Regions from separate parts of the Rhizobium sp. PK7-22 genome, predicted to be linked through region 3. Evidence: riboswitches for the same ligand, from Rfam matches in the RefSeq annotation. Region 3 holds a riboswitch; each other region holds the start of a gene.
The links. A riboswitch is a leader RNA that binds a small molecule or an ion and turns the genes downstream of it on or off. The one in region 3 is predicted to bind thiamine pyrophosphate.
Positions count from the first base shown of each region.

Region 1: another riboswitch for thiamine pyrophosphate. It lies ahead of thiM (hydroxyethylthiazole kinase); the one in region 3 lies ahead of M1E10_RS08350 (ABC transporter permease).
Region 2: another riboswitch for thiamine pyrophosphate. It lies ahead of thiB (thiamine ABC transporter substrate-binding protein); the one in region 3 lies ahead of M1E10_RS08350 (ABC transporter permease).

Region 1 covers NZ_CP096514.1:157,755-167,993, reverse strand. Annotated here, with positions in the region: gene M1E10_RS05660 (response regulator) at 1-1,076, shown strand, start outside; gene thiD (hydroxymethylpyrimidine/phosphomethylpyrimidine kinase) at 1,113-1,913, opposite strand; gene thiE (thiamine phosphate synthase) at 1,910-2,545, opposite strand; gene thiM (hydroxyethylthiazole kinase) at 2,542-3,306, opposite strand; TPP riboswitch at 3,393-3,487, opposite strand; gene M1E10_RS05640 (glycoside hydrolase family 13 protein) at 3,544-5,229, opposite strand; gene M1E10_RS05635 (hypothetical protein) at 5,352-5,537, shown strand; gene M1E10_RS05630 (GGDEF domain-containing protein) at 5,582-6,817, opposite strand; gene M1E10_RS05625 (SDR family oxidoreductase) at 6,935-7,717, opposite strand; gene M1E10_RS05620 (HD domain-containing protein) at 7,782-8,201, opposite strand; gene M1E10_RS05615 (pyridoxamine 5'-phosphate oxidase family protein) at 8,259-8,678, opposite strand; gene M1E10_RS05610 (YqaE/Pmp3 family membrane protein) at 8,804-8,962, shown strand; gene M1E10_RS05605 (DUF1194 domain-containing protein) at 9,072-9,845, shown strand; gene M1E10_RS05600 (sensor histidine kinase) at 10,014-10,239, shown strand, end outside.
Region 2 covers NZ_CP096514.1:498,637-508,875, forward strand. Annotated here, with positions in the region: gene M1E10_RS07250 (ABC-F family ATP-binding cassette domain-containing protein) at 1-1,166, shown strand, start outside; gene M1E10_RS07255 (response regulator) at 1,311-1,760, shown strand; TPP riboswitch at 1,816-1,915, shown strand; gene thiB (thiamine ABC transporter substrate-binding protein) at 1,952-2,959, shown strand; gene thiP (thiamine/thiamine pyrophosphate ABC transporter permease ThiP) at 2,984-4,615, shown strand; gene M1E10_RS07270 (thiamine ABC transporter ATP-binding protein) at 4,602-5,324, shown strand; gene M1E10_RS07275 (M48 family metalloprotease) at 5,546-7,063, shown strand; gene M1E10_RS07280 (RNA polymerase factor sigma-32) at 7,070-7,930, opposite strand; gene M1E10_RS07285 (CarD family transcriptional regulator) at 8,226-8,795, opposite strand; gene fdxA (ferredoxin family protein) at 9,164-9,502, opposite strand; gene M1E10_RS07295 (RNA-binding S4 domain-containing protein) at 9,720-10,088, opposite strand; gene M1E10_RS07300 (helicase-related protein) at 10,091-10,239, opposite strand, start outside.
Region 3 covers NZ_CP096514.1:757,716-767,954, forward strand. Annotated here, with positions in the region: gene glpD (glycerol-3-phosphate dehydrogenase) at 1-822, opposite strand, end outside; gene M1E10_RS08330 (DeoR/GlpR family DNA-binding transcription regulator) at 903-1,694, opposite strand; gene M1E10_RS08335 (DUF4174 domain-containing protein) at 1,894-2,313, shown strand; gene M1E10_RS08340 (hypothetical protein) at 2,400-2,615, shown strand; gene M1E10_RS08345 (DUF4142 domain-containing protein) at 2,742-3,245, shown strand; TPP riboswitch at 3,335-3,438, shown strand; gene M1E10_RS08350 (ABC transporter permease) at 3,577-4,359, shown strand; gene M1E10_RS08355 (type 2 periplasmic-binding domain-containing protein) at 4,356-5,300, shown strand; gene M1E10_RS08360 (TRAP transporter large permease subunit) at 5,363-7,186, shown strand; gene M1E10_RS08365 (TRAP transporter substrate-binding protein) at 7,196-8,197, shown strand; gene M1E10_RS08370 (DUF294 nucleotidyltransferase-like domain-containing protein) at 8,239-10,239, opposite strand, start outside.

The DNA of each region.
Region 1 (10,239 bases), 600 kb from region 3:
GAGACTATGCCCTGTTGACGGTTGCCGATACCGGAACCGGGATGAGCCAGGACGTGCTTGCGCAGGTCTTCGAACCATTCTTCTCGACGAAACCGGTGGGAAAAGGGACCGGCCTCGGGCTGTCCATGGTCTACGGCTTCGTCAAGCAATCCGGCGGGCACATCAAGATCGACAGCGAAGTCGGCCAAGGAACGACGGTAAAGCTGTACTTCCCCCGCATTCGTCGCCGGGAGGATGCCATCGCGGCTCCCGATGACGGGGCCATTGCCGGCGGGACCGAAACAATTCTTGTCGCCGAAGATGACGAGCAGGTCAGGGCAACGGTCGTGGAGATGCTCAGCGATCTCGGCTACCGTGTCCTGAAGGCGAAGGATGCGGCTGCGGCGCTCCAGGTTGTCGAGAGCGGGGAGGCGCTCGACCTCGTCTTCACCGACGTTGTCATGCCAGGGCCAGTCAAAAGCACGGAACTGGCCCGCAGGGTGCACGAGCTCTGTCTAGACACCGCCGTCCTGTTCACCTCCGGATACACCCAGGATTCGATCGTCCATGACGGCCGCCTCGACGCAGATGTCGATCTCCTGTCCAAGCCGTACTCGCGGGAAGCGCTGGCACGCAAGGTGCGTCAGGTGCTGAACAATCAACTACATCGCAATCGTACCCGCGCCACAGCCGAGACCGGCGATGCGGCTGCCACGAAACTGGATCCTACTGCCATGCCTGTCTACCGCGTTCTGCTTGTCGAAGACGACTTCCTGATCCGCATGAGTACTGCTGACATGCTGGCTGACTTGGGCCATCAGGTCGAAGAGGCAGCCAATGCCGAGGAAGCGCTGACGTTGCTGGAGAGCGGCAGCTTCGACATCCTGATGACCGACTATGGTCTTCCGGGCCTTAGTGGTGGCGAATTCGCACGCAAGGCCCGGAGCCTTGCGCCCGAGATTGGCGTTGTCTTCGCCACGGGAAGAGACCGGATCCCGGACGATGGGGCCGTGGAGGGCGCTGTGCTATTGAAGAAGCCGTTTGTCACCGAGGAAATCGCACGCGCATTTTCCGAGATGCGCAGCGCGAAGGTCTGATCGTCCAGGCGCCGAGCGCCCGGGCGGCGGCTCTCTTCACCACCAATGATGGAAGTGATGCACGGGCCCGTGCCCGGCTCCGACCGACAGGTCATCCGCGCGGGCAATCGCTGCGGCGATATAGGCTTTTGCCTCCGTCACCGCCTGCAGCGGGTCCAGTCCTTTTCCGAGCTCGGCCGTGATGGCGCTTGATAGCGTGCAGCCGGTGCCGTGGGTATTGCGCGTCTCGCTCCGCCTGCCTTCCAGCCAGGTGAGCCGGCTCCCGGTAGCGAGCACGTCTGGACTTTCGTCTGACGGAAGATGGCCTCCCTTTATCAAAACCGCACGTGGCCCCAGCGCCAAAAGCCTTTCGGCCTGACGGGCCATCGTTGTTCGATCCCCGGCCTCCGCTTCGCAGAGCAGCGCGGCGGCCTCCGGCAAATTGGGGGTGATCAGGGTCGCGAGCGGAAGCAGCCGCCGGTTCAGGGCCTCCACTGCATCCGCGGCCAGAAGCGAGGCGCCGCCCTTGGCGACCATCACCGGATCGACGACAATCGGAACGCCCTCGCCATGTTTCGAGAGGGCATCGGCCACGGCTTCGGCAATCTCGGCCGTTGCGATCATTCCGATCTTGACCGCATCCACACGGACGTCTGCGAAGACGGCGCGGATCTGATCGGCGACGAAGGATGCCGGCACGAGATGCACGCCGGACACTCCTTGGGTGTTCTGGGCTGTCAACGCCGTGATCACGGCCATGCCGTAGGTACTCCGCGCGGCAAACGTCTTCAGGTCCGCCTGAATGCCGGCACCACCGGACGGATCAGAGCCTGCGATGGACAGGATATTTGCGATCATCGGCGCGCCTCCTCGATTTCCAGGGCAAGAGAACGGGCCGCGGTCTCCGGATCCGGCTGGCCGCAAATGGCCGACACCACGGCAAGGCCATGCGCTCCGGCTGCAAGAACCGGCGCGGCGTGCCCCTGTTTCAGCCCGCCGATGGCGACGGCGGGGACGGGCGCTACGGCCACGATACGCGCGAGGCCATCGAAGCCTATCGGCGTCTTGTGGTCCGGCTTGGTGCCCGTGGCAAAGACCGGGCCGATGCCGACGTAGTCGACGAGACCCGCGTCCACCCGGCGCGCCAGTTCCACCGTCTCCACCGAAACTCCGAGGATCATCGTCTCTGGAATGCGTCGGCGTACTGCCGCGGCGGCAAGGTCGCTCTGGCCGACGTGGATGCCCTGGGCGCCGAGCGCGATGGCAGCCTCAACGTCATCGTTGATGATCAGGGGAACACCGGTACCGGCAAGCGCCTGCTGCAGCGCCCGACCGGTTTCGATCATGGCAGAGGTGGCCGCCGTCTTGTCCCGCAACTGCACCATGGTCACGCCACCGGCAACGGCCATTCTTGCGGTTTCCACCATTCCGATCCCGCGGCAGAGTTCGGGATCGAGCACCAGGTAAAGAGAGAGATCAAAGCGCTTCATAGCATGGTGATCCTTGCTTCGGCATCGAACCTCTCGCTGCCGAGCGCCGACAGAGCATCCAGAAACAGGGGCTGGAAGGATCCCGGGCCGCGGGCCTGTCCTCCGGCATCCTCGCCGCTGACGGCAAAGAGCGCGAGTGCTGCGATCGTCGCCTCGAAGGGCTGGTCCGGGGTGCTGGCGGCGAAGGCGCCGACCAGGCAGGTGAGCGCGCAGCCCAGTGCCGTCACCTTCGGCATCAGCGGCGACCCTCCTTCGATCATGGCGGATCTGGTGCCGTCGGTGACGAAATCGACATCACCCGTCACGGCGACGACGCACCCATGGCGTCGTGCCAGCGTCAGCGCAGCGTTCCGTGCCGTCGTGGCACTGTCGCCGCTATCGACGCCCTGGCCACGGGATGCTTCGCCAGCCAAGGCCATGATTTCGGAGGCATTGCCGCGCAGGATGGTGGGCTCCAGCGCCATCAGCTCAGCGACGACCCGCCTGCGGAAGCCGGTGGCGTAGTGGGCGACAGGATCAAGTACCCAGGGCTTTCCCGCGCCATTGGCCGCGTTCGCCGCTGCCAGCATGCCGGCCACGCCGCCGGCCCAGAGCGTACCGATGTTGATCGTCACGGCACCGGCGATCTGGGCGAACTCTCCAGCCTCTTCCTCGGCGCTGACCATAGCGGGCGATGCGCCCGCCGCGAGCAGTACATTGGCCGCTATGTTCATCGCTACATCGTTGGTGATGCATTGGACCAAGGGGTTGGTCTGGCGCATCCCCCCGAGAAGCTTGCCGCAAGAGGGTGTTGATATCGTCACTGGAAATGCCCTTTCTTGCGGGGCAGGCGCAGGCGCCATTTCTGAATTGCGCCGATGCGACTCCCTCCGCCAGCATGATCTGGTTCAGGTTCAAAGGGTCCATCTCAGCCCGCAATCGCGGACGCCCCTGTCAACGCGGAGATTTACAGGAAACGCTCCGATTGTCACCTGCCAATCCGGGCGATCCGGAAGCGTCTAGGCACTCTCGATGTCGCGGAGCAAGGCGAAGGCCTCATATGGCCGCAGGGTTACAGTTTCGCCGATCACGTCTCTATCGGCATAATTGCCGATGAGGCAGCGCCCACGCCCCTGCAACTCATCCGGGATCGTCACGGTCACCTCGTGCGGCCTGAAGTTGGCGAGAACGACCAGACGGTCGCCTTCCAGCGTTCGGCTATAGACAAAGACATCCTGGTGTTGATCGAGCCAGGACTGGTAGCGGCCGTAGACGATGACCTGATGGTGCTTTCGCAGCTCGATCAGCTTCCGGTAATGGCTCCAGATCGACTGGTCGTCGCCGACCTGCGTCTCGGCGTTCACGGTCGAGAAATTGGGATTCACCTCGATCCAAGGCGAGCCGGTAGTGAAGCCGCCCTGCGACGCACTGCTCCATTGCATCGGCGTGCGGGCATTATCGCGTCCGCTTTCATTGGCGCCCCGAATGAAATCGTCGGGAGACAAACCCGCCTCGACATGCAGACGGTGCATGTTGAGCGTCTCTATGTCCTTGTACTGATCGATCGAGGTGAACGGGACGTTGGTCATGCCGATCTCCTCACCCTGATAGACGAAGGGCGTGCCCTTCATCAGGTGCAGAACAGTTGCCAACATTTTCGCTGATTCCACGTGGAAGCCGGTGGTATCGCCATAGCGGGAGACGGCGCGTGGCAGGTCGTGATTGCCCCAGAACAGGGAGTTCCAGCCATCGTCGGCGAGCGCCGTCTGCCATTTGCCGAAGACGGCCTTCAGCGCAACGAGGTCAAACGGCCTTGGCCGCCACTTGCCGTAGGTCTCGTCCCAGAACTGGGTGACGTGCTCGAACTGGAAGACCATCGACAGTTCCTGCCGGTCTCGACCGGAGTAGAGCAGAGCGGATGTAGGCGTAGCGCTCCACGCCTCTCCCACGGTCAGCACGTCGCGGCTGCCGAAGGTCTCGCGGTTCATTTCCTGCAGATAGTCATGCAGATGCGGGCCGTCACTGGTGATACCGGCATCCACCTGCTTTCCGATCAGGTCGATGACGTCCATCCTGAAGCCGGCGATGCCGCGGTCGAGCCACCAGTTCATCATGCGGTATATTTCTGCCCGCACCTTCGGGTTTTCCCAGTTGAGGTCCGGCTGACGGCGCGAAAAGAGGTGCAGGTAGTATTCGCCGGTCTGCGGATCCAGCGTCCAGGCGGGACCGCCAAAGGTCGATTCGAGCGCGCTCGGCAGTCCGCCTTCCGCAGACGGTCGGCGCCAGACGTAGTAGTCGCGGTAGGGACTATCAGGCGAGCTTCGCGCTTCCCGAAACCAAGGATGCTCGTCGGATGTGTGGTTGACCACGAGGTCCAGAACGATGCCGATGCCGCGCTTCCTTGCCTCGACGACCAGTCGATTGAAATCGGCGAGCGTACCGAATTCCGGGGCAACGCCCTGGTAATCGGAGATGTCGTAGCCGTTGTCGTCCATCGGGGAGGTGAAGATCGGCGAGAGCCAGATCACCGTTATGCCGAGCGACTGAAGGTAATCCAGCCTGGAGATGATGCCAGGGATGTCGCCTACGCCATCGCCATCGCTGTCGCAGAAACTGCGGGGATAGATCTGGTAGACGGTGGCGGTGTGCCACCATTTGCGGTCGATCGCCGGCGTCGCAAGCGGCTGGGGTGCTGGCTGGCTCATGGACGGTCTCCGTTGCGGGGCTGTCGCAAACGAACGCTGCACAGCAGTCAGGGTTCCGCATGTCGGGAACATCAGTCTGGGCGGATGGTTGGAGGACTCGACACAACCGCAAGGAGGTTCCGATGAACAGCAAGCTCCCACCAGTCCCGGAAGAAAACCGCAGCCACAAGGGCTCAGGCGAACCGGCAACAGCGAACCCATCCGAGGCTGGCGCGATTGACCCTGGCGACAAAAACTTCGACAAGCAGGGTCAGCAGGGCAACACCAAGGTCAATACCACGAACCAGGGTTACCAGCAGGACCGTTGAAGCGTCAGTTCTCGGCTGCAGGCCATGCCGACGATTTCGGCATCTCAAGCCAGTTCTTGTGCCTGATCCGAGGACGCTGTGGCGGCCTCGCTCGCTTCATCACTGCTGCAAACGCGATTGCGCCCGCCTTGTTTAGCCCGGTAGAGGGCGCGATCGGCCCGGCGTAACAGTTCATCGGTGGTGGTTTTCTCGTCGGGCTCAAGGCTGAGGGCGCCGATGCTGATCGTCTGTCTTTGGGGGCTACCAGCAAGCGATGAGAGGTCCATCAACTTCACCGCCATCCTTGCTTGTTCGGCCGCGCGCAGAGCTTCCGTCGAGCCGGTGCCGGGCATCAGGACTGCGAATTCCTCTCCGCCGTAGCGTGCCACCAGACTTCCTTCGGCCCAATCACAGGACGCCAGGGCCGCGGCCACCTTCTTCAGGCATGCGTCTCCCATCTGATGCCCATAGCTGTCGTTGAACAGCTTGAAGTGGTCCACATCAATCAGCAGCAAGGAGAGCGGCTGCCTCTTCTCCGCGGCTTGTCTCAGGGAGGATGCCAGCTGCTCGTCGAGCTGACGTCGATTGGCAAGGCCAGTCAGACTGTCGGTGGTGGCAAGGACTGCGAGCCTCACGTTGGCATTCTCCAGCTCGCTATTCTTTTCCAGGATCTGCTCGAGCAGCATCTCGGACAACCGCTCAGCCTTCAACTGCCGCAGCCGCAGCTTCACCATCATGACAATGAACGAGATCAGGAAGACCAGGTAGACAAGCGCGGCGGGCGCCATGAGATAGGTGCCATCGAGAAAGGCTGCAGCGCTTATCGGACCGAGAATGAGCAGAAGGTTCAAGACGGCCGTCCCCGGCATCATGTAGGCCCGCGCGGCGACGCCCTGGGCGATGGCGCAGGCGACCGCCACAACAAGCAACTGCGTACCTTGCGTGGCGCCCATCAGGAGCACGCCTCCAGCCGCACCATAGCTGGCACAGGAAAACAGCGAGCCTGCCACGAAACGGTGGATCCACGCCTTTTGAAGGAGGTCTGCATCGCGCCGAGTGTAGTGCCACTGAAGCGTTGCCCTTAGTGCAAGTGATATCAGCACCGCTGCGAAGGCAATGAGGGCATTCAGCTTGGACCCAGCCATGGTGGCAGCGTTGATGGCTGCGAGCATCATCCCTGCAGTGGCCGCAAGGTGCGGCGTGAGGCTGAAGAGCTCCGCCAGCGTCTCCTGCTTCTGCTGATCCGAACTGATTTCGGCGCCGGAAAAAGCAAAGGGATTCAGCATGGATAGTGTCGGCATAGTCATCACTCCGCTACCCATGACTTAGCGATCGGTTGTTAACGGAACGTAAGGAGTCACCGGCATCTTGAGATTGGCACAGCTTTTTACCGGCCGCTGCGTTGAAACGTCCAGAGGCTAGCGCAACAGGCTTTGACCACCGTCAACAAAGATGGGAACACCGGTTACGTGACGGGCGCGGTGGGAAGCAAGGAAAAGGATGACGTCTGCCACGTCCACCGATGCACCAGCTTTGCCTTCGGTCAGCGGTATGTCGCCTTCCGACCATTCGACCGGGACTGCTGTCTCGTGTGCGTCCCTGATGTGGGTGTTGTCCTGGATATCCGTATCGATCTTGCCGGGGCAGACAGCATTGATGCGGATCTTGTGACGTCCGAGCTCTAGCGCAAGCTGCTGCACCATGGCCACCTGAGCAGCCTTCGTGGCCGAATATGCGGTCGCGCCCGGGGACGTAAATGTGCGGTTGCCGTTTATCGACGAGACGATGATGATCGAGCCGCCTCCGTGCGCCTTCATATGTGGCACCGTGGTGTTCAGCGTGAGATATGTGCCGCGGAGGTTGACGCGGATCGTCTGATCCCATTCCTCCGGCTTCAGATCGTCGATGGGCGCCCAGACGCCGTTGATGCCGGCATTTGCCACGACAATGTCCAGCCTTCCGTAGACCGCCACGATCTTCTCCACCGCAGCGTGCATGGCATCCTCTTCGGCAACGTCAGCATTCAGGGCAATTGCAGTGCCGCCCCTTGACGTGATTTCCGCCACCGTCTCGTCAAGCTCGCTGCGCGTACGACCAAGCACGCCGACTTTCGCACCTTCGCGTGCCAGCGTGACAGCCGTTGCCTTGCCGATGCCGGATCCGCCGCCGGTTACCAATGCTACCCGTGCCTGAAGTTCCATGCTGCTCAACTCTCTGCTGTTTGATGGCCGCCGTGCGGCGGCGCTCGGACGTGAGAGGATCGATCTACACGTCGAGACCGTGGTCCAGGAGCTCAAGCCCCTTCCGATATTTGTTGCCGTCAAGGCCCGCGCGTTCGGCTTCCCTCAGGTTGTCGGTGAGATCGGCGCGTTTCACCGTTCGCGCGAGCGCATCTCGTGCTCCGCGGCGGACAAGGTCGGCGTGATCCTCTCCCGGCCGTTTGGTTAGTGCGTTCACCGCTGCGATGACATCTTCGGCGAAGCCCGCCTGGCGCAGACGCGCCAGGCTCCAGTCCGGCGATCTTTCCAGGACGTCGTGAAGCCAGGCCACAGTTTTCTCCGCATCTCCAGACACAAAACCAGCGACCCGCGAGACATGGTCAATGACCAGTCCGCCGGTCTTTTTCGTCTGTCCCTGCAGAGACTGCTCCGCAATCTGTCGCGCCCTCTCGACACCCGCCGTCATGGCACTGTCCTCACGAGTCGGCTGGCCATGGCGGCTTCGAACAAGCGATCATATGGATCACGACAGAACAATCTCGCCGTCCTCCTCGCCTTGCCAATAGTGGATCCGAGTTGCGTGGACTTTGATCATTGCGATGCCCGGGGTCTCGATTCCGTTCTCGAACCATTTGTCGAGATCCGGGTTCCAATGGTCCTTAAATGCCGACCGGTCTCGAATGATCTCGGCTTTCCCTTCCACCGCGATCAGGAAGTGCTTGTCGCCCTGGAGGCCCAGAGAGACGTTGGCATCGCGCTCGATCTCGCCGACCATGTGGGAGTCTTCCCACGTGAAGTAGTAGGAGTCGCCATCGTAATCCACGTCGCGGTTGTTGCTCATCGGGCGGGCCGCGATGGCACCGTTTTCGGCGTGAGTGGACAACATCGTTATGTCAATATCGCGCATTACCGACGAAATGTCGGCCAGTGTCTTGCTGCTCATCAGGAAGCTCCTTTTTTGATGCGGCCACAACGGCAGGATCGGCGCATGTGTTCCGAAGTCGTGCCGGACAATTGAACTTGTCGGCGTTACGGGCGTTGTGGTGCCATCAATCTTGGAGGCTGATCTTGGACATTATCCGCATTCTGCTCGCATTTCTGCTGCCCCCGCTTGGGGTCTTTCTTCAAGTGGGGCTCGGCTTGCACTTCTGGCTCAACATTCTGCTGACGTTGTTCGGCTGGGTGCCAGGCATCATCCACGCCTTGTGGGTGATCCTGAAGAAGTAGGCCTTTATCGCAGCGGCAGGCTCACCAAGAGTTGAACCTGCCGCTGTACCAGGCCCTCACACCTGGAACCTCCTGTGTTAGGGTAGGCCACTGACGCTGCGAGGTGGCCATGCTTGCAACAATTGCATTGATGCTCAGTTTTTCGGCCGCACCGTCCCTGCTGGCTCAAACCACGGCGGTCGGTGAGGTGGACGTTGAGCTGGTTCTTGCCGTCGATGTCTCACGGTCCATGGATTACGAAGAAGTCCGAATACAGAGAGAGGGATATGTGGCCGCCCTCCGGCACCCCGACTTCTTCAATGCCGTCAGAAATGGCCTGATTGGCAAAATCGCCATCAGCTACTACGAATGGGCGGGCACTGTCGACGAAACCTCGGTGCTGGAGTGGCAGGTAATCGAGACTGCCGAAGACGCTCAAGCATTTGCTTCCAAGCTGGAAGATCGCCCCATCGCCACCCAACGGCGCACGTCCATCTCCGCGGCGATTGCCGAGGGTACCACGATGCTCCTCTCAAACGAATTCCGCGGTATGCGGCAGGTGATCGACATCTCAGGCGACGGACCCAACAATGTCGGGCAACCGGTTGCACCGGCGCGCGACAAGGCTGTTGACGCGGGTATCATCATCAACGGCTTGGCAATGATGCTGCGACCCTCCGGCGGCGCACCACTCGACAGCTATTATGAGGACTGCGTCACCGGAGGGCCCGGCTCCTTCGTACTGCCGGTCCACGAGATCGAGGATTTCGCCATCGCTGTTCGTCGCAAACTTGTCCTGGAGGTCAGCGGAAAAACGCCTGCCTCCGGCGTCCGCAAGGTCGCAGAAGACAGAACCGACTGCATGATCGGCGAGCGCCAGTGGCAGAACTACCTGGATCGGTAAACAGCGCCTCTTGTCTCCCGTCGAGCGGGCTCGTCCGAGACTCTCTTGCTTTTCGCGTCCATAGCCTGACGGGGCTTTGCCCAATCAGGTTGATCCAGACCGTGCCGATCTTTCCAATCGACACTCGTGTGCCTTGACGGTTACACGGCCGCGGCTACCTAACGTTCCATGGTAAAGCAAGACGTCGTGGGCGATCCGCTCTTTGAAGAACTCGCCGACAATGCTCCCGTCATGATATGGCGCGCCGGTACAGACAAGCTCCGCGATTTCGTCAACGCGCCGTGGTTGCAATTCACCGGCCGCCCGTTGGAGAAGGAGCTGGGTGCGGGGTGGTTGGAGGGCGTTCACCCGGACGATCTGGACCGTTGTCTTGAGGTCTATCGCGCCGCTCTCG
Region 2 (10,239 bases), 260 kb from region 3:
ACAAGCTCGGGAAGGCGATCGAACGAGAAGAGCACTGGCTGCGCTACGGCGTGACGGCGCGCCGCAAGCGCAATATGCGCCGCCTGGGCGAACTGCAGACGATGCGCGCCGACTACCGTGGCCACAAGGGCGCTCAGGGCAGCGTGCAGGCGACGGCTTCGGAAGGGCGTGAGTCCGGCAAGCTGGTCATCGAAGCCGAGCAGATCACCAAGAGCTATGAAGGGCGCACCATCGTCGCGCCATTCAGCATCCGGGTGCACCGGGGCGATTGCATCGGTCTCGTCGGTCCCAATGGCGCCGGCAAGACGACGCTCCTGAAGATGCTGACCGGACAGCTTGCGCCGGACGGTGGTACGGTGAAGCTTGGCACGAATCTCGAGATCGCCACGCTCGACCAGAAACGCGAGGATCTCGATCCTGAAGAGACGCTGTCCCAGTATCTGACGGACGGACGCGGCGAGACGCTTCTCGTCAACGGCGAACAGCGCCACGTCGCGGGTTACATGAAGGACTTCCTGTTCCAGCCGGAGCAGATCCGCACCCCGATCAAGAACCTCTCCGGCGGCGAGCGTGCCCGGCTGATGCTGGCGCGGATCATGGCGCGTCCTTCGAACCTCTTGATCCTCGACGAGCCGACCAACGACCTCGACATCGAGACGCTCGACCTTCTGCAGGAGATCGTCTCAGGCTTCAGCGGCACGGTTATCCTCGTCAGCCACGATCGAGACTTCCTCGACCGCACGGTGACGTCGACCATCGCGCCGGCCACGCCGGACGCCCCCGATGGCCGCTGGATCGAATATGCCGGCGGCTACACCGACATGCTGGCCCAGCGCCGAGGTGCGCAGGAGGAACGGCGGCGTGTCGAGAAGCAGGAAAAATCGAAGGCCGCAACCAGCGGACCCGCAGCGGAGGCTCCCAGGAACAAGGTCAAGCTGTCCTTCAAGCAGAAGTTCGCGCTCGAGAACCTTCCCAAGGAGATGGCCAAGGCGGAAGCCGATATTGCCGCACGCGAACAGAAGATGGCCGATCCCCAGCTTTTCACGAAGGATCCGGCGACCTTCAACAGGCTTGCCGCGGAGACGGAGAAGCTGCGCCAGGGCCTGACGCGGATGGAGGAAGAGTGGCTGGAGCTGGAGATGCTGCGCGAGGAGCTTGAGGGATAGGGGTTAACTCTCTGTTAGCCATAACAGGTAGCTAATATGCTGCTTCCGCGGAAAATCGGAACAATCCTTCGGGACCTTCGTTCGGTGGTCAGTGTCGATCTGGGACAGACGCTGGAAAGACATCGAACCCTTAGGAGAACTCCAATGCTGGCAAGTGTACCGAGTCGTCGGCTGGATCGGCAAGCGGCGCACCATCGTGTCCTGATTGTCGAAGACGAATTCCTGATCGCCCTCGACGTCGGCGAGACCATTGAGGCGATGGGCTTGCAGATTGCGGGCTTTGCCAGCGGTCGCAGCCATGCCCTGGCGCTCGCCCAGACAGCCGATATTGCCCTGGTCGACGTCAACCTTTCCGACGGAAGAACGGGGCCGGATCTCGGACGTGAGCTTGCCGAGACCTATGGCCTGACGGTGATCTACATGACCGCCAATCCGGAAGAGGTCAATCAGGTCCAGAACAGTGTTCTCGGCGTCCTGACGAAGCCTGTGATGCCGCATGTCGTGGAGCAGTCAGTCGACTATGCCGTTGCGCTACGTACGGGCGCCATCGCCTCGATGCCGCGCGAGCTCCACGTCTTCCAGCGCCCTCACTAGCACTTCGACCCAGCGCGACTGCTTGCCAAGGTTCGCGCAGACCGATACACCTTCGGAAGCTCTAACGGGGTGCCGCATCTGCGGCTGAGAGGCGTTGCCAACCCGCGGAACCTGATCCGGTTGATACCGGCGGAGGGATTAGACGGCTTCTGATCGACGCCTGTTTCCTTTCGGTGAACAAGGAGGCGTCCATGTCGAAGAACCTTCCATTCCTGTGCCTGTTGTCGGCGTTTGCTGTCGCGTCCCCGGCCCTGGCGCAGGAAAAGACGCTGACCATCTACACCTACGAGAGCTTTACCGCTGAATGGGGCCCCGGCCCCAAGGTGAAGGAAGAGTTCGAGAAGACCTGCGCCTGCACCGTCGATTTCGTCAGCGTGGCAGATGGCGTGGCTCTGCTCTCCCGGCTGAAGCTGGAAGGCAAGGCCACTCAGGCTGACCTCGTGATCGGCCTCGACACTAATCTGGCGACGGAAGCCAAGGCCACAGGCCTTTTCGAGCCGCACGGTCTCGACACGGGCGCCATCACGGTCCCCGGCGGCTACAGCGACGAAGTCTTCATTCCCTACGATTACGGCCATTTCGCCGTGGTCTACGACACGCAGGCGATGCCGACACCGCCCAGAAGCCTGAAGGAACTGGTGGAAGGGGATCCGGCCCAGAAGATCGTCGTCCAGGACCCGCGCACCTCGACGCCTGGGCTCGGCCTGCTTCTCTGGGTGAAGTCGATCTATGGCGACGACGCTCCGGCTGCCTGGACGAAGCTCCGCGACAGGATCTTGACCGTGACGCCGGGGTGGTCGGAAGCCTATGGGCTGTTCACCAAGGGCGAGGTGCCGATGGTGCTCTCCTACACCACTTCGCCGGCCTATCACATGGTCGCGGAGGACACGGAGAGGTATCAGGCCGCCGCATTCCCGGAAGGCCACTACATCCAGATCGAACTGGCTGGAATGCTGACGACATCGAATGACAAGACGTTGGCGAGGGAGTTTCTCGCCTTCACCATGACACCCGCCTTCCAGAATATCATTCCGACGACGAACTGGATGATGCCGGCGGCACCGACCTCCGAACCCCTTCCCGACGCCTTCAGCAGGCTCGTCGAGCCGAGCAAAACCCTGCTGATGGATTCCGCAGAGGTTGCCGCCAATCGGCGGGCATGGATCGATGAATGGCTGACAGCCATGAGCGCCCGATGAGCGGAGAGTGAGCCGGCAGCCATGATGATGACGCGGCGGCAGCGGTGGTGGGGACTTGCCGGCAGCGCCATGGCCGTTGCGGCAATCGCTCTCTTCATAACCCTGGCGCTGGCAGCTCTCCTGGTCAGTCAACCGGCGACTGCCGATGGGAGCATTCTTACTGCCTATACGTTCCGGATCCTGCAGTTCACGCTGCTGCAAGCGGTCCTATCGACCTTGCTTTCGGCCGGGCTTGCGCTGCCCGTAGCGCTCGCGCTGGCCCGCCGCTCCCATTTTCCGGGGCGGCTCTGGGTTCTGAGGCTTATGGCGCTGCCGATGGGACTGCCGGTCCTGGTGGTGGCGCTCGGGCTGATCGCCGTCTGGGGCCGGCAAGGGTGGGCCAACGGCCTGCTTCTCTCGCTGGGCACGAGCGAACCGATCAGCATCTACGGATTGAGCGGCATTCTCCTGGCGCATGTGTTCTTCAACCTGCCGCTTGCCTGCCGGCTGATGGTCTCCGCGCTCGAGCGTCAGCCGGGGGAATCCTGGATGCTCGCCGCAAGCCTCGGTATGAACTCCGCCTCGGTCTTTCGCTTTGTCGAGTGGCCGGCGCTGGTGAGGATCCTGCCGGGAATTGCCGGCCTCATCTTCATGCTGTGCGTGACGAGCTTCACCATCGTCCTGGTCCTGGGCGGCGGGCCTGCGGCAACCACACTGGAGGTCGCCATCTACCAGTCCCTGCGCTTCGATTTCGACCCGCCCCGGGCGATTGCCCTCGCGCTGCTGCAAATTGCGCTGAGCGGTCTGGTCCTGGCTCTCCTGGCGACAATGCGCCGACCGGAAGAAGCGACGACGACGCTTGGCGGCGCAAGCCCCCGCTTCGACGGGCAAACCTCCGCAAAGCGCATCTGGGACACAGCCTGGATTGCCACGGCAGTTATCTTTCTCCTTCTGCCTCTGATTGCGGTCGTCTCGGCCGGCCTGCAGGCTGACCTTGGCCGGCTGGTGACCAGCACAGCCTTCGCTAACGCTGCCGCGACAAGCCTGGCGATTGCCATCGCCTCGGGACTGCTCGCACTGGCGATGTCAATCGCTGTCATCAGTGGGCGCCTGGCTGTCGCCGACAGGCAAGGCGCTGGAGCCGGTGCTATGCTCTATGGACGAGTTCTCGGCGCCACCTCGTCCCTGGTCCTGCTTGTCCCGCCGATCGTCCTCGGCACGGGTTGGTTCCTGCTGCTGCGGTCATGGGGCGACGTGAGCCAGTTTGCGCCGGTTCTGGTCGTCGCGATCAATGCCCTGATGGCCCTCCCCTTCGTCGTGCGCGTCCTGGAACCGGCTATGGAAACGCACCACGCCCGAACGGCCCGCCTGACCGCCAGCCTCGGCATGTCCGGGCTCTGGAAGCTGTGGCACATCGACCGGCCGATCCTGATGATTCCCTCCGCCCTCGCACTCTCCTTTGCCATGGCCCTTTCGCTTGGCGATCTCGGCGCCATCGCCCTGTTCGGCTCCAGCGATTTCGTCACGCTGCCCTGGCTGCTGTACAGCCGGCTGTCGAGCTATCGCACTGCCGACGCCGACGGACTGGCGCTTGTCCTCGGAGCCATCTGTCTGATCTTGGCCATCGTCGGCACATCGGGTCAGGAAAACGAGAGGAGCAGGCGTGCAGCAGGCTGAACGAGGACCGGACATTCATCTGCAGGACGTGCGGCTTGCGCTCGGTGCCCGGCATTTTCACTTCGACCTGACCCTGCGCGGCGGCGCCATTACCGCCGTCATCGGTCCCTCCGGGTCCGGAAAATCGACCCTCCTGAACCTCGTTGCAGGCTTCGTCTTTCCAAAGTCCGGGCGAATTGTCATCGGGCTTGAGGATTTGACGCCGAGGCATCCGGCAGACCGGCCAGTTTCCCTGGTGTTTCAGGACAACAATCTCTTCGGTCATCTGGATCTCTTCACCAACGTCGGGCTCGGCATCAGCCCCTCCCTGAAACTGTCAAAAGAACAACGGCTCGAAGTATCCGCCGCCCTCTCGCGCGTCGGTCTGGGTGGAATGGAAAAGCGCAAGCCGTCGACCCTGTCGGGAGGGGAGAGGCAAAGGGCCGCCTTCGCGCGCGCTCTTGTGCGGCACAAGCCGGTTTTGCTGCTGGACGAACCGTTCGCAGCGCTGGATCCCGGCCTGCGCCTCAACATGGCCGCCCTGTTGACAGACCTGCAGGGGGAGAGGCGGAACACCGTCCTCATCGTCACCCATGACCCCGATGAGGTTACGCGCCTGGCGGACGACGTCTTGTTCATAGAAGACGGTCGCGTGGTTCTGCAGGCTCCGGCGGCCGAACTTGACGCGCGTCGAGACATCCCTGCCATCGCCAGCTTCCTGGACGGCTAGCCGGGCCATGCCACAATTTGGACGTGGCGCAGTGGCATCGCAGCAACAGCACCTTTGCGGTTGCGAAAAGGATCCCTATTTAGAAGAGAAGCTCTGTGATTGCTGCGCCAGAATCGCTAAGTCGACAGAATTGCAGTCATCGGCTCTTCCTCGAGATGGACTTGAGCCGGACGCGGATCGGATAGCGGATCTTGATGATGACACATCCGAAAACGACGAGCATGCAGCCGGAGAGGCTGGGATCGCCCGCTTCTGGGCAGGCACCTTCCGCACGCCGGAGGATGACGGGTGCTGTCGTGCTCATGGCGGCAAGCCTTGGCTTGTCGAGCTGCCAGTCGCTTCTCGATCAGGCCTACCAGCCGAATGTCGCCCCGTCCGACTCGCCGCAGATCGTCGACGAGGTTCAGAGAAATGACCCGAGGGCGCAGATGGGGGCGCGCGAGCATCCCCGCATCGTCGCAAGCTATGGCGGCGAGTACCACGACGAGAAGACCGAGAAGCTGGTCGCCCGCATCGCAGGGGCGCTGACGGCCGTTTCGGAAAATCCGAACCAATCCTACCGTATCACCATTCTCAACTCGCCTGCCATCAACGCCTTCGCCTTGCCCGGCGGCTATCTGTACGTGACGCGCGGGCTTCTGGCACTTGCCAATGACGCATCCGAAGTCGCCGCCGTACTGTCGCACGAGATGGCGCATGTGACCGCAAACCACGGGATCGAACGGCAGCGCCGGGAAGAGGCCGAGGTCATTGCCAGCCGCGTCGTCGCCGAAGTCCTGTCGAGCGATCTTGCCGGCAAGCAGGCTCTGGCTCGTGGCAAGCTTCGCCTCGCCGCCTTCTCCCGCCAGCAGGAACTGCAGGCGGATGTGATCGGCATTCGCATGTTGGGTGAAGCCGGCTACGACCCCTATGCCGCGCCCCGGTTCCTGGATTCCATGGCGGCCTATGCGCGCTTTTCGTCGGTCGACCCGGATACGGACCAGAGCCTCGACTTCCTGTCCAGTCACCCGAATGCGCCCCAGCGCGTGGATCTGGCGCGCCGCCATGCACGTGCACAGGGGATGGAAGGTCAGGTTGGTGATCGGGGTCGCGACTACTATGTGGCAGGCATCGACGGGCTTCTCTACGGGGACAGCCCGGAAGAGGGGTTTGTCCGGGGCCAGACATTCCTGCATGGCGGTCTGGGGATACGCTTCGACGTGCCGTCCGAATTCCGTATCGACAACAAGGTGGATGCCGTCCTGGCGACGGGGCCGAACGATACGGCGATCCGTTTTGACGGCGTCGACGCCGGTGACACGGACAACCTCGCCAATTATCTGACCAGTGGCTGGGTCGCCGGGCTGAGGCCCGAGACCGTTCAGACAACGACCATCAACGGTTTGCCTGCCGCCACGGCGCGCGCATCCGCGGAGCGTTGGGACTTCGATGTGACCGTCGTGCGGTTGAACAATCAGATCTTCCGGTTCCTGACGGCGGTTCCCAAGGGCAGCCCGATGCTGGAACAGGTATCGACAGTGCTGAAATCCAGCTTCAGAAAGATGACGCCTCAGGAAGCCGCCGCCCTGAAGCCACTTCGGGTGCGCGTCGTCACCGTCGGTCCGAGCGACACCTTGGCCACGTTGGCGGCCCGCATGATGGGGACCGATCGCAAGCTCGATCTCTTCAAGCTCATCAATGCCATGCCCGCCGGAATGGCGTTGACGCCGGGCCAGCGGGTCAAGATCATTTCCGAATAGTCTGGATCAGACCGCGGCCATCTGCGGATTGGCGGAAACCAGCGCCGACTTCAGCTTCTCGATGGCGCGGCTTTCGATCTGCCGCACGCGCTCCTTGGAGATGCCCAGTTCCGTTCCAAGAGCCTCAAGGGTTGCTCCGTCGTCAGTCAGCCGGCGCGCGCGAATGATCTTCTTTTCGCGATCGTTCAACTTGGTCAGCGCGCCCTGCAGCCAGTTCAGGCGGCGCTCCCCATCGATCATGCCCGATACCTGCTCGTCTGGCAGGGGCTCGGCGCTTGGCAGAAGGTCAAGACGCTCACCACTGTCGGCGTCGCCGGCAATGGTGGGGGCCTGCAGGGATGCATCATTCCCGGAAAGCCGCGCATCCATGGTCTGCACGTCGGCGACGCTCACACCGAGCGCCACGGCAATCTCTTCGTGAATGGCACGAGCCGTCAGATTGCTGTCGCCACGGGAAAGCTTGGCGCGCAGACGGCGCAGGTTGAAGAACAGGGCCTTCTGCGCCGAGCTCGTGCCGCCCCGAACGATGGACCAGTTGCGGAGGATGTAATCCTGCATCGAGGCGCGTATCCACCAGCTTGCATAGGTGGAAAAACGAACGTCGCGGGCCGGCTCGAACCTTGCCGCGGCTTCGAGCAGCCCTACATAGCCTTCTTGAACGAGGTCGCTCATCGGGAGGCCGAAGCCGCGGAACTTCGAGGCCATGGCGATCACGAGACGCATATGGGCCAGTGCGATCTGGTTGCGCGCGTCCTGATCCTGGTCGTCCTTCCAGCGGACAGCAAGATCCCGCTCCTCCTCCCTGGCGAGATAGGGGGCAGACATGGCGATCTTGATCATATTGCGATCCGCGGACATGGCTTTCATCGTCTTCTCCGTGAAGTTGGCTGACCAAGGCAAGCAGGCGCGATGACAATCACCGTGAGCTGACGGTGCGGGTCCAGATCATGCGCTGCTTGGTTCCCTTCTTTTTCGTTTCTTCGAGGGCTTGCCGTTCGCCGGTAGCCCTCTAGATCTCTTTGAAACCGTCGAGAAGTCTGAGCGTAATTGCAGCAAGATTTCGCCGTTCCGGCGGGATAACGTCTTCCGGTGCAAAAAGTTCCAGAACAAAAAACCCGGCCAATGGCCGGGTTTTTGTCAGTATCGATGAAGTTTGGGTGTGTTAGGCAGCTTCGTCCTGCGATTCATCTTCATCGACGACCTTGCCACGCTTTGGGCCTTTGGCAAGGTTGGCCTCGACCAGACGAACGGATTCGGTATCCGACATCTTGTTGACGGCCGCAATTTCACGCGCCATTCGATCCAGAGCTGCTTCGTAAAGCTGACGCTCGGAATAAGACTGCTCTGGCTGGTTCTCGGCGCGGTAGAGATCACGCACGACTTCCGCGATGGAAATCAGGTCACCGGAATTGATCTTGGCATCATATTCCTGCGCGCGACGGGACCACATGGTGCGCTTGACGCGCGCCTTGCCTTGAACCACCTTGAGAGCGCGCTCCACGAAATCCGTCTCGGACAGCTTGCGCATGCCGATGCTAACTGCTTTGGTGACAGGCACCTTGAGCCGCATCTTGTCCTTTTCGAAATCGATTACGAAAAGCTCGAGCTTCATGCCCGCAACTTCCTGTTCTTCGATGGCAGTGATCATGCCGACGCCGTGGGCGGGATACACGATTGCTTCGCCGGTCTTGAAGCCTTGGCGCGCCGAAGATTTTTTCTGCTGGGTCGTCATTCGTTTCACAAACTCCCTGTTACGCACCCGGTTTTAGGACCGGGGCCGGGTCAGGCAGGCCCGGATGAGACGGGGGGAACCGTCGGGTCACTCGATACTGGTCCGACCAACGTGCGCGAAAAAACAACTCGATCGCAGCAGCGACGACACATAGATCACAGTGATGTCACGGAAACCGCGTTAGATGACCGGTCGCTTTCGTGATGTTTTTTGGGCACGCAAGTGCCACCTCGTGGAACAGTTCTTGTTGTCTACCACAAAAAAGTGCCGAAATCAATAATTTGCTTTTATATGCGGCATATCCGCATCAATGGTCGTTTGCTCAAACAACGGGCATCACAACAGACGACAGGATGATCCGGGAGACGTCAGTCACCCTTGCCCGGCTCGGCCTTGAAGAACTGCTCGAACTTGCCCGTCATGCCGTCCATCTCTTTCGCCTCCGGCAGGGGCTCCTTCTTGACCGTGATGTTCGGCCAGATCTGCGCATATTCGGCATTGATCTTCAGCCATTTGTCGAGACCCGGCTCGGTGTCCGGTTTGATGGCCTCTGCTGGGCATTCCGGCTCGCATACGCCGCAGTCGATGCATTCGTCCGGGTGGATGACCAGAAAGTTCTCGCCCTCGTAGAAGCAGTCGACAGGGCACACTTCCACACAGTCGGTGTACTTGCAGCGTACACAATTGTCAGTCACGACGTAGGTCATTCGGCACTCCAGAAAACGCGATTGGACCGTCTGTGTCCAGAGACGCTGCGCCGACCGGGAAAGCAAAGAATGTCTCGCGGCAGTCGGCAGTTTCCGCCTCAATTGACCGTGACGTAGTGCCTTTGAACTCTGTTAGCAAGGATAAAGCTTCCACGGAAACGGCTGGTTCGGGAGCATTATTCTCTTCGCGTGCCTGCGACGACTGCAGCCTTTGCGGTTACCGGCTTTCGTCCTTGCCGCCACGAAGAGGCCGTCTCAGCGCCCGCTCGAAGGGCGTGAGGCGCGTTTGCCCGGAAACGGGGTCGGAAAGATCATCATAGAGTTGCCGGGCCTCACCGGAAGGACCCCGGCGGAACCCGCCGTTGCGCACCACCAGGAGCACGTCCCGTCGCTCGAGTTGGAGCCCGACGGTGTCGCCCGGACGCACAAGAGTGCTTGGATGCCGGATCGGCCTTCCGTTGATGGTGACGCTGCCGGCCTCGATGAGCACCTGGGCACTGGCCCGGGATTTCACCATGCGGGCGAAGAAGAGCCACTTGTCGATGCGCTGGTGCGTCCCGGCCGGTGCGTCTTCCTCTGCCGCCATGGCTACTTCTTCATCTGCTCCTTGAGCGCGGCAAGCTTGGCAAAGGGCGAATCCGGGTCCACCGGCTTCTCCTTGCGAGGAGGCTTGGCCTCGAACCTGGTCGGCTGCGGCGCTTTGCCACGATCGGGTCGGTCATTCCTGTCGCCGCGGT
Region 3 (10,239 bases):
GATCAGCGTGTAGTCCTGCTGGTAGGGAATGGCAAAGATGATCCGGTTGTCCGGATTCTGGAAGAAATAGGCCCGCGGGTCGTCGAACTTCTTCTTCACGACGATATGGCTGCCCTGCACCAGGCGGACCTTCGCCCGGCCGTTGTGCCCCATCGCCCGCGACAGAACCTGATCCACCCAGGGGCCGGCCGCATTCACCAGCATGCGCGCCGTCACCGTGCGGCGGGCGCCGCTGCGGGTGTCCTCGAGCTCGATCGACCAGCAGCCGTCGCGGTGTTCTGCCCGGATCACCTTGGTGCGCGCCAGGATCTGCGCGCCGCGTCCGGCGGCGTCGCGCGCGTTCAGCACCACCAGGCGCGCATCGTCCACCCAGCCGTCCGAATACTCGAAGGCCTTGGTGAAGATCGGCTTCAACGGCTTGCCCGCCGGGTCGCTCCGCATGTCGAGGCTCTTTGTCGGCGGCAGCAGCTTGCGGCCGCCGAGGTGGTCGTAGAGAAACAGGCCGAGGCGGATCAGCCATGCCGGGCGCACGCCGCCCTTCTGGAACGGCAGCACGAAGCGCATCGGCCAGATGATGTGCGGCGCCATCGCCCAGAGCACTTCGCGCTCCATCAGCGCCTCTCTCACGAGGCGGAATTCATAGTGTTCGAGATAGCGAAGTCCGCCATGGATCAGCTTGGTCGATCCGGACGAGGTGCCGGAGCCGAAGTCGTTCATCTCTGCCAGCGCAACCCTGTATCCCCGTCCCGCAGCGTCACGCGCGATGCCGCATCCGTTGATGCCGCCGCCGATGACGAAAATGTCGATGTCGGGCTCAGTCACAGTCACCTCGCATGCTTCGGATGGTATTGATAAATCCGATGCCGGAACATTGGCGAGTTGATCCGAAGATGAAATGAATGTCAAACGAAAGCTTCTGCGTCATCAACTGCCATGTCGGTTTCGATAAGCTCGACATTGTTGTCGGCGCAGATCCGCCGGAACGACGGCAGCGGGCAGTGATCGGTGATGAAGCTGTGGACCTGCGAGATCTGGGCGATCCGCACCGGCGCCGTGCGCTCGAACTTGGTGGAATCCGCCACCAGAATGACGTGGCGCGCATTGGCGATGATGGCCTGCGCCACCTTCACTTCGCGAAAATCGAAATCCAGCAGGGCGCCGTCCGCATCGATGGCCGAGGTGCCGATCACGGCGAAATCGACCTTGAACTGGCGGATGAAATCGACAGCGGCCTCGCCGACGATGCCGCCGTCGGAAGCGCGCACGACGCCGCCCGCGATCACCACCTCCATCGCGGGCAGAAGGCGCAAGCGATTGGCGACATTGATGTTGTTGGTGATCACCATCATTTCGTGATGATCGACCAGAGCCTCGCCGACGGCTTCCGTCGTGGTGCCGATGTTGATGAAGAGGGAGGCGTTGTTGGGGATCAGCCGGGCAGCGGCCAGTCCGATCGCCTGCTTCTCCTGTGCCGCAATCTGCCGGCGCGCCTCGTACTGCATGTTTTCCGTGCTGCTCGGAAACGTCGCACCGCCATGGATGCGGTTGAGCAGCCGCTGGTCGCAAAGGTCGTTCAGGTCCTTGCGGATCGTCTGCGGCGAGACCGCGAACCGGCCCGCCAGCTCTTCCACCAGAACGCGACCATGCGACTTCGCCAGCTCGACGATCTCCGACTGCCGGGACGTAAGAAACATCTGGTGCCTTTCGTTCTGCTTTCGATGCCTGCCGCGACAGCATGAAGGAGAATAAGAACGAAAGCCAGACTACGGTGGCCCGGCGTGACCGGTCCTGCAACTTTTTCCGACCAGGTGAACCTTGTCGGCAGAACCGGCGTTGAAAGACCGACGCACACACCGCCAGAAGGACAAGGTCGAGAGCCGATGGGAGATGCAGATGCGCAGTTTCAAGCTGGCGGCCGCGCTGGTCCTGCTGGTTCCGCTACAGGTTTCCGCCATGGATAGCCTGTCGCAGCTCACCTGGAAGAACCGCATCGCCCTCGTCTTCGGCGCAGCGGGCGAGACGCGGCTGCAGCGGCAGCTGGCGGAGTTCACGCGCTCCAATGAGGCACTCGCCGATCGCGACATGGTTGTCGTGGGGGTGACGGAAGATTCCGCGAAAGCCGTCTATGGCAGCATCGGCAACCTCGACGCTGACGCGCTTCGACGGCGGGCGGGCGTGGCGCCCGGCGAGTTTCAGGTGGTTCTGATCGGCAAGGACGGAGGCGCGAAACTGAAGAGCGGCGAGTTCGTCGACAGCCAGGCCCTGTTTGGCCTCATCGACCGCATGCCCATGCGTCGCGCCGAGCAAGACTGATCCTCGGAGAAGCCGCTACGGAGAAATACCTTGAAACTTCCTCAGCGTTCTATGGTTGGAGAAATCCACAGCAAATGGAGCGAGGCATGGATAGTCGCACCAAAAAATTCATGGTCATCGCCGCGGCGGTGATCGTCGTGGTCGTGGGGGGCTTCTTCATCTTTGTCCAGAATCTTGCCTCGACCTCGACTGTGGTCGTCGAGGAGCCCTACCTGCGCACGGACGAAGCGCCACCGGGCGGCGTGGAGGATCAGACGAGCCATCCCGCCCTCGTCGACGAGCCAAGCGAGCCTGCGCAGTAGTGTCCTTCCCCCTTTCGGCGCGGCAGCGGGAACTTCGACAAAGATCTGCGGTTCGAGGCGAGGAAGCGCCGCTCAGGCGCCGCCGTCTCGCGCATACGGCCGTTTGCCAGCAGGAAAGGATCCCCCATGGCCAGATCAGCATCCCGGATACTCATGCTTGCGATCCTGCTCTTGCCACTCAGCGCCTTGCAGTCCGCAGCGCAGGAGGACCTAAGGCAGTCCTTCTCCGGGCGGTTGGCCAGCCTGAGCCACTTCCTCGTGGAATCGGCGGAGCTGGCGCTTTCCCGTGGGCAGGAGGAGTCTGTGCGCGCCTTCGCCGAGACGGTGACGGAGAACCAGCGCCGGTTTGTGGCGGAGTTGAGAGAGGCGCTCGTCGAGGAGGGCGTGGATCCGGCGGCGGACCTGAGCGAGCAGGATCGCAACGCGCTTCAGGCGCTGGAGACGGCGATCCCGAACCAGTTCGACAACGCCTATTTCTCCGCCCAGGTAATCGCCCTGGAAAGCATGATCCAGCTGATGAAGGATTACGCCGAAACCGGCCCGGAAGGTTCGCTGAAGACATTCGCCACCAATCACATCGGCGGCACCCGCACGCTTTACCTTCGCGCCCAGGACCTGTCGGTTCCGTGATGCGGTCCGCTTGAGCGACCCGCCGCCTCTGTCGGCCTTGCGCCCGCTCAAGGGCGATTGACATTGACGCGGGTCTGCGCAAAACATGACGAAATTCCGAGGGGGGCATCGTAACGGTGCTGAGATGGCGGTGAGCCGGACCCTTGAACCTGATCCGGGTCATACCGGCGTAGGAACGGAAACGGCCATATCAGGCGCCAATTCTCTTCTCCGCTTTACCTGGATCTCCGTGATGTAACCGTCGGGAGATCGTTTGATGGCATCCAGCACCAGTATCCGTGACAGAACGCGGTCGCGTCGCGACCGGGCTCCGGCGCGGTAGCACCCCGCCATGTCGTTGAAGCACATGGGACCGGGCCTCCTGGGTCTGATCGCCCTCTGGCAGGCCGTCGTCTGGCTGGTCGCGGTTCCCCGCTACATTTTGCCCGCGCCGCTGCAGGTGGCGGCAGCACTGGTCCGCCAGCCGGAGTTCCTGCTGCGCAACGGGCTGATCACCCTGTCGGAGATCCTCGTCGGTCTCGCCTGCGGCACGCTGCTGGGCTTTGCCGCCGCCCTGTCGATGGCGGCGTTTCCGCGGCTCGGGCGCCTCGCCTGGCCGATGCTGCTGGTCCTGCAGGCGCTGCCGGTCTTCGTCCTTGCCCCCATTCTCGTCCTCTGGTTCGGCTTCGGCATGGCCTCCAAGGCGGTGATGGCAACGATCATCATCTTCTTTCCGGTCGCCTCGGCCTTCGCCGATGGCCTGCGCCGCACCGATCCCGTCCTGCTCGATGCCGCCGCGCTCACCAGGGCCAGCCACTGGCAGGTGCTGCGCCACATCCGCCTGCCGCTGGCGCTGCCGGCGCTCGTCTCCGGCCTGCGCGTCGCCGCGCCGCTGGCGCCGATCGGCGCCGTGGTCGGCGAATGGGTCGGCGCCTCGGCAGGCCTCGGCTTCGTCATGGTGCAGGCGAATGCCCGCATGCAGACCGACACCGTCTTTGCCGCCATGGCGCTTCTTGCGGCCATGACGCTCCTTCTGCGCGCCGCCGTGGACCGCCTCACCGCGCCGCTCGTCCCCTGGGCCCCGGAATCCGAACCCCGCCCCGTCAATTTAATTAGCCGGAGAATTAACTCATGATTAGACGCCTGCTCCCCCTCCTCGGAGCCCTTGCCCTCCTGGCGCTTCCCCTGCCAGCGCAGGCCGCCGACAAGCTGACCGTGATGCTCGAATGGTTCGTGAATCCGGATCACGCAACCATGGTGGTCGCCCAGGAGCGGGGCCTCTTTGCCGAGCAGGGCCTCGAGGTCGAACTGCTGCCGCCGGCCGACCCGTCGTCCGTGCCGCGGCTCGTCGCCGCCGGTCAGGCCGACATCGGCGTGCATTACCAGCCGAACCTCTATCTCGATCACGCCGCCGGCCTGCCGCTCGTTCGCTTCGGCACGCTCGTCGAGACGCCGCTCAACACGATCACGGTTCTCGCCGATGGCCCGATCAAGTCCTTGGCCGACCTGAAGGGCAGGAAGATCGGCTTTTCGGTGTCCGGTTTCGAGGATGCCATGCTGAAGCGCATCCTGGAGGCGGAAGGCCTGTCGCTCGATGACGTGGAGCTCGTCAACGTCAACTTCGCGCTGACCGCCTCGCTGCTCGGCGGCCAGGTGGATGCGACCGTCGGCGGCTTCCGCAACTTCGAGCTGACCCAGATCCGTCTCGAAGGCGGCGAGCCCCGCGCCTTCTTCCCCGAAGAGCACGGCGTTCCGGTCTACGACGAACTGATCTTCGTCGCCCACAGGGACATGGCCGGCGACGATCGGCTTCCCCGCTTCCTGAAGGCCGTCGAGGATGCCGCCATCTTCCTCACCAACCACCCGCAGGAAGCCTGGGAGCTCTTCATCAAGGCCTATCCGGACCTCGACGATGCGCTGAACCGCCAGGCCTTCACCGACACGCTGCCGCGCTTTGCCAAGCGCCCTGCGGCCCTCGACCGTGGCCGCTACGAGCGCTTCGGCGCCTTCATGGCCGAAAGCGGGCTGATCGACAGCGCCCCGGCCGTCGACGATCTGGCCGTCGAACTGCGGTGAGACGAGGCGAGGGAAGAGGCCCGTTGCCGCCGCAAGCGAAGGCTGGCGCCGCCCCGCCACTACTGCCGCCTCGTGCTGGCGGTCGGCAGCAGAAGAGCGGGCGCGCTGCGGAAGCCATCGAAGCGGCGCTCTCGAGCATAGCAGCGGTCGTCTTGGCGATCCTTCTTGCGCTGGTGCTGGCCTCGGTCGTCCTGCGCTACCTCTTCTCGACCGGCATGGTCGGTGCGGAGGAGGCGGCGCTGTGGCTCTTCCTGCTGCTGGTCGCACTGGGCCTGCCGCTCACCCTGTCGGGCGCGCTGGCCATGCGCCTTGATCTCGCACGCCGTGCAGCGCCCGCGGCCCTTGGCCCGGCGCTGCATCTGGCGGCCGATGCCGTCACGGTCGTCGCCGCACTCGCTTTCGTCAGCGGCGGCGCTGCCGCCGCCGGCATGATGGGCTCCACCTCCGTCGTGCTCGGCCTGCCGGACTGGCTGCGGCCGGCAGCCCTGAGCACAGGCGCCGGATTGCTGCTGGTCCTGCTGGTCCTTCGCCGCATCGTCGAAGGGAAGGGCACGTCGGCCCTGTTGTCCTGCCTCCTCGGCCTTGCGGTTCATCTTCTGCCGGCAGAGATCATCCTCGAGAGCCTCTGGTCCCCCGGTCTCTGGCCCCCGGGTCTGCTCGCGCTGCTGATCGCCGGCTTTGGCCTGCTGCTCGGCGCGCCCCTGGCCCATTGTCTCCTCGCCGGGGCAGCGCTTGCCGTTCCCTTCGGCAGCAGCCTCCCTGAGCCTGCCATCGTCGCGACGGCGGCGAGCGGCCTGTCGCGCTTCCTGCTGCTCGCCATTCCCTTCTTCCTGCTGACCGGCGTGCTGCTCACCCTCTCCGGTGCGGCGGAGCGGCTGGTGCGGCTGGCCGCAAGTCTCGTCGGCCACCGGCCCGCCGGCCTTGCCCAGACGACGCTGCTCACCAGCGTCCTCTTCTCCGGCGCCTCCGGCTCCTCCGTCGCCAATGCCGCCTTCGGCGCCAGCACCTTCTTCCCGCAGCTTCTCCGCCACGGCTACCGGCGGGCGGATGCCGGTGCCCTGATTGCCGCGACCTCGGTCCTCGACAACGTCATCCCGCCCTCGATCGCCTTCCTGCTGCTGGCCGCCGCAACCGATCTTTCCGTCGGAGCGCTGCTCGTCGGGGGTGCCTATGCCGGCCTGCTGATGGCGCTTTGCCTCGGCTTTGCCATCCACCTCGTCCATCGCCACACGCCGCCCATGCCAGCCGCGCGCTGGCGACAGCGCCGGCAGGCGCTGGTCGCGGCGCTTCCGGCGCTTGGCTTGGTGGTGGTCGTCGTCACCGGCATCCGGATCGGCATCGTCACCACCACGGAAGCCGCAGCCCTTGCCGCAGGCTATGCCCTGCTGCTGGCGCTCGCCCGCCGCCCAAGTCTCGGCACTATCGCCGCCGCCTTCCGTCAGGCCGCCGGCGAGGCCGCCGCCATCGGACTGCTGATCGGCGCCGCCGCACCCATCGCCTTCCTTCTGGCGGTCGATGATGTGGCCGGAACGGTCACCGCTCTCGTCACCGGCTTCGGCAATCATCCACTTCAGGTGCTGCTGCTCTGCAACCTCGTCCTGCTCGGCGCGGGGCTGGTGCTCGATATCGGCGCCGCCATCCTGCTGCTCGCCCCGATCCTGCTGCCGGCCGCCGTTGCTGCCGGCATCGATCCGGTTGTCTTCGGCGTCATCATCGTCGTCAACCTGATGATCGGCGGCCTGACACCGCCGGTCGGCATGCTCGTGCTGGTGGTCAGCGGCCTCACCGGGGTCGATGCCGCCCATCTGTTTCGGGCCGTCCTGCCCTATCTCGCCGCGCTGCTCGTGGCGCTTCTTGTCCTCTGCCTTGTCGCACTCACTGTCTGAGAGGTTTCCATGCCCCCCTTCACCCGCCGCACCTTCATCGCCGCCGCCGCAGCGCTCGCGCCGGCCCTTGCAGCACCCGCCCTTGTCCGGCCAGCCTTTGCCCGCACCTCGGTGCTGACGGTCGCCTCGCTGCTCGGCGAGGACAAGCCCGAGACCCAGGTCTGGCACTGGATTGCGGACAGGCTGGAGGAGCGCCTGCCGGGACGTTTCCGGCTGCGGATAGTCCCCAATGCAGCACTCGGCGGCGAGAAGGAGGTCGCCGACGGCGCCCGCCTCGGATCGATCCAGGCCAGCCTCTCGACCGTCTCGACCCTGTCGGCCTGGGTGCCGGAACTCCAGGTGCTCGACCTGCCGTTCCTGTTTCGCGACGCCGACCACCTGAGCCGCGTGGTTTCGGGACCGCTGGGTGAAGACCTGAAGGCCCGCCTTGCCGGCGAAGGGTTCGTCGTCGGCGGGTTCATCGACTATGGCGCCCGTCATCTCCTTGCCCGCGAGGCAATCACGCGGCCGGAGCAACTGGCCGGCAAGACCATGCGCGTCATCCAGAGCCGGCTGCACACCAGCCTGTGGAGCGCCTTCGGCGCCGTGCCGGTCGGCATCCCGATCACCGAGACCTACAATGCACTGTCGACCGGCGTCGCCGATGCCATGGATCTCACCGCTTCCGCCTATGCTGGGTTCAAGCTCTACGAGGTGGTGCCTTACCTCACCCGCACCGCCCACATCCGCTCCTCTGGCGTGATCTTCTACGCGGGCAGCTTCTGGGATGGCCTCGGAGACGAGGAGAAGGCGGTGCTGACGGAGATTTCGGGTGACGCAGCCGGTTACTTCAACGGCCTGATGCAGGCGGACGAGGCAGCCTCCCTGGAGGTCGCCCGGACGCACGGCGGACAGGTGCTGGAACCGGACGCACTGGTGGAATGGCAGAGGGGCGCCCAGTCCGTCTGGTCGCAGTTCGAGGATGTGGTCGGTGGCCGCGACGTCATCGACGCCATCCGCCAGACCGGCTGATCCGGCCGAGCAGTGTGGCCCGCTCCGCCGGGCCCCGACGCTCATGTCTGCAGCAGTTCGCGGATCATGCCGACGCGGTGCAGCGCGTCGTGCAGGCGCTCGCGATCCTGGCGCCGCAGGATGTTGAGATCCACCCGGTTGCTCGGCTTCACCCCGGCCTCGATGTCGGCGATCTGCTGGGTAAGGATCAGCCGCATCAGGAAGCCGTGAATGTCGAGGAGCAGGGCGGCGTCAGCCTCCGGATAGCCGGCCGCCGCTGCCACCTCGCGGATCCTCTGTGCGGTCGGCAGGCTGCCGATTCCCCGTCTGAGTACGGCGGTGCGGGCGCCGGCGACGATCGGCAGCATGGCGGCCTTCAGGTCGGTGCGGCCGGACCCGTCCTTGCGGATGCGACCGAACAGGCCGAGCGCTGCATTGCGGCCACTGGCCCCGTCGCTCATCGCCGTCAGGAGCGCGGGCGCCGCCCGTACGATCGCGGAGGCCTCGGTGCGCAGCGTTTCGGCCAGGCGCGCGCCGGCCGTGGAAGACACATGCACCGGCGTTAAGTCGAAGAAGATATCGACATTCTCGAGCACCTTCGGCGTCGGATGCTCCCCCCAGCCGCGCACCTCGTCCAGCCACTCCGACAGGCGCCGGCGCCAGATCCGGTTGCGGGCCATCACCCCGTTGTCGCAATAGGGAATGCCGGCGCGGTCGAGGATCTCGTTGACCCTTGTGGCAAGGCGGGTGAACCAGTCGTCAGCCGATCCGAGGTCGCCCCGGTAGCCGTCGGCGATCACCAGCGCATTGTCCTGGTCCGGCGCCAGCAGGCTTTCGCCCCGGCCCGCCGATCCGAGCACCAGCAGTGCGTAGTCCGCCGGTGCCGCGCCATGCCCGGCCGCGATCAACTCGCCTTCGGCGATCTCGGCCGCTCGTGTCGCCATGGCGCGCCGTTCGGCAGAGATGACGGCCGCCACGGCGCGCGCGTCGAGCCCGTCGCTGAGGAGGCCGGCGGCCAGCGAGGGAAGCTCGGCCTGGACGCGGGCAAGCTCGCGGGGCCGGCTGGCGGCGGCGATCTCGTCGCCGAGCGTCAGGGTAGCCAGCGCCCGCTCGCGCAACAGCGTGCGCAGCGTGAAGACGCCGACAAGCTCTCCCGAGGCGCCGGTGACGCCGAGGTAGCGCAGGTTCTTGCGTGCCATCAGCCCGAGCGCCCGGTACAGGAAGGTGTCTCCGGGGGCGGCGATCACCGGCACGGTCATGACCGTCCCTGCGGCAACGGTACTCGCCTTCGCGCCCTTGTCGGCCAGCGCCCGCAGGATGTCGCGCTCGCTGAGAATGCCATGGTTGCCGTCGGCGCCGGTAACGATCGCGCAGCCGATGCCCTTCTCCACCATCAGCCGCGACGCCTCGCGCAGCGAACAGTCGGCGTCGATGCAGATCGGCGGGCTGCTCATCACGTCTTCCAGCCGCTGCCGGTAGAGAAAGCTGTCGATCGCCCTGCGGCTGCCGGTCTGGATTGCCGCCGGCTCGAACTCCGCCTTGCCCGCTGGCCGCTCGAACCAGCCGACGCCCTGCTGCTGGGCGACGAGCGCGGTCGCGGCCCGGCCGAGGTTTTCCGCCTCTCCGAGCGTCCGCACGCCTTTTTCCAGAAGCCGCGGCTGCATGGCAGCGTAGACGCCGGCGGTGGCGCGGGCGTCGCCGAGCGCCGTATGACGCCCCTCGATCGTCACGCCATAGGTGAGCGCCAGATTGTCCAGCGACGGGCTGACGAGCCCGGGCGTGATTGCCACCGACATCAGCGCCACGTCGAGCCAGCGCGGTTCCTTCCACGCCACGCCATGGCGGTGCGCCTCGTTACGCAAAACGGCGAGGTCGAAATTGATGGAATGCCCGACGACGACCGCATGGCCGATGAAGTCGAGGAGGTCACCGGCAACCTCCGCGAAGCGCGGCTTGCCGGCGACGTCCGTATCCAAAAGCCCGTGCACCCGGCTCGATCCGGCCGGGATCGGGATGCCGGGATCGACGATCACGTCGAAGACCTGGCTCTCCAGGATATCGGC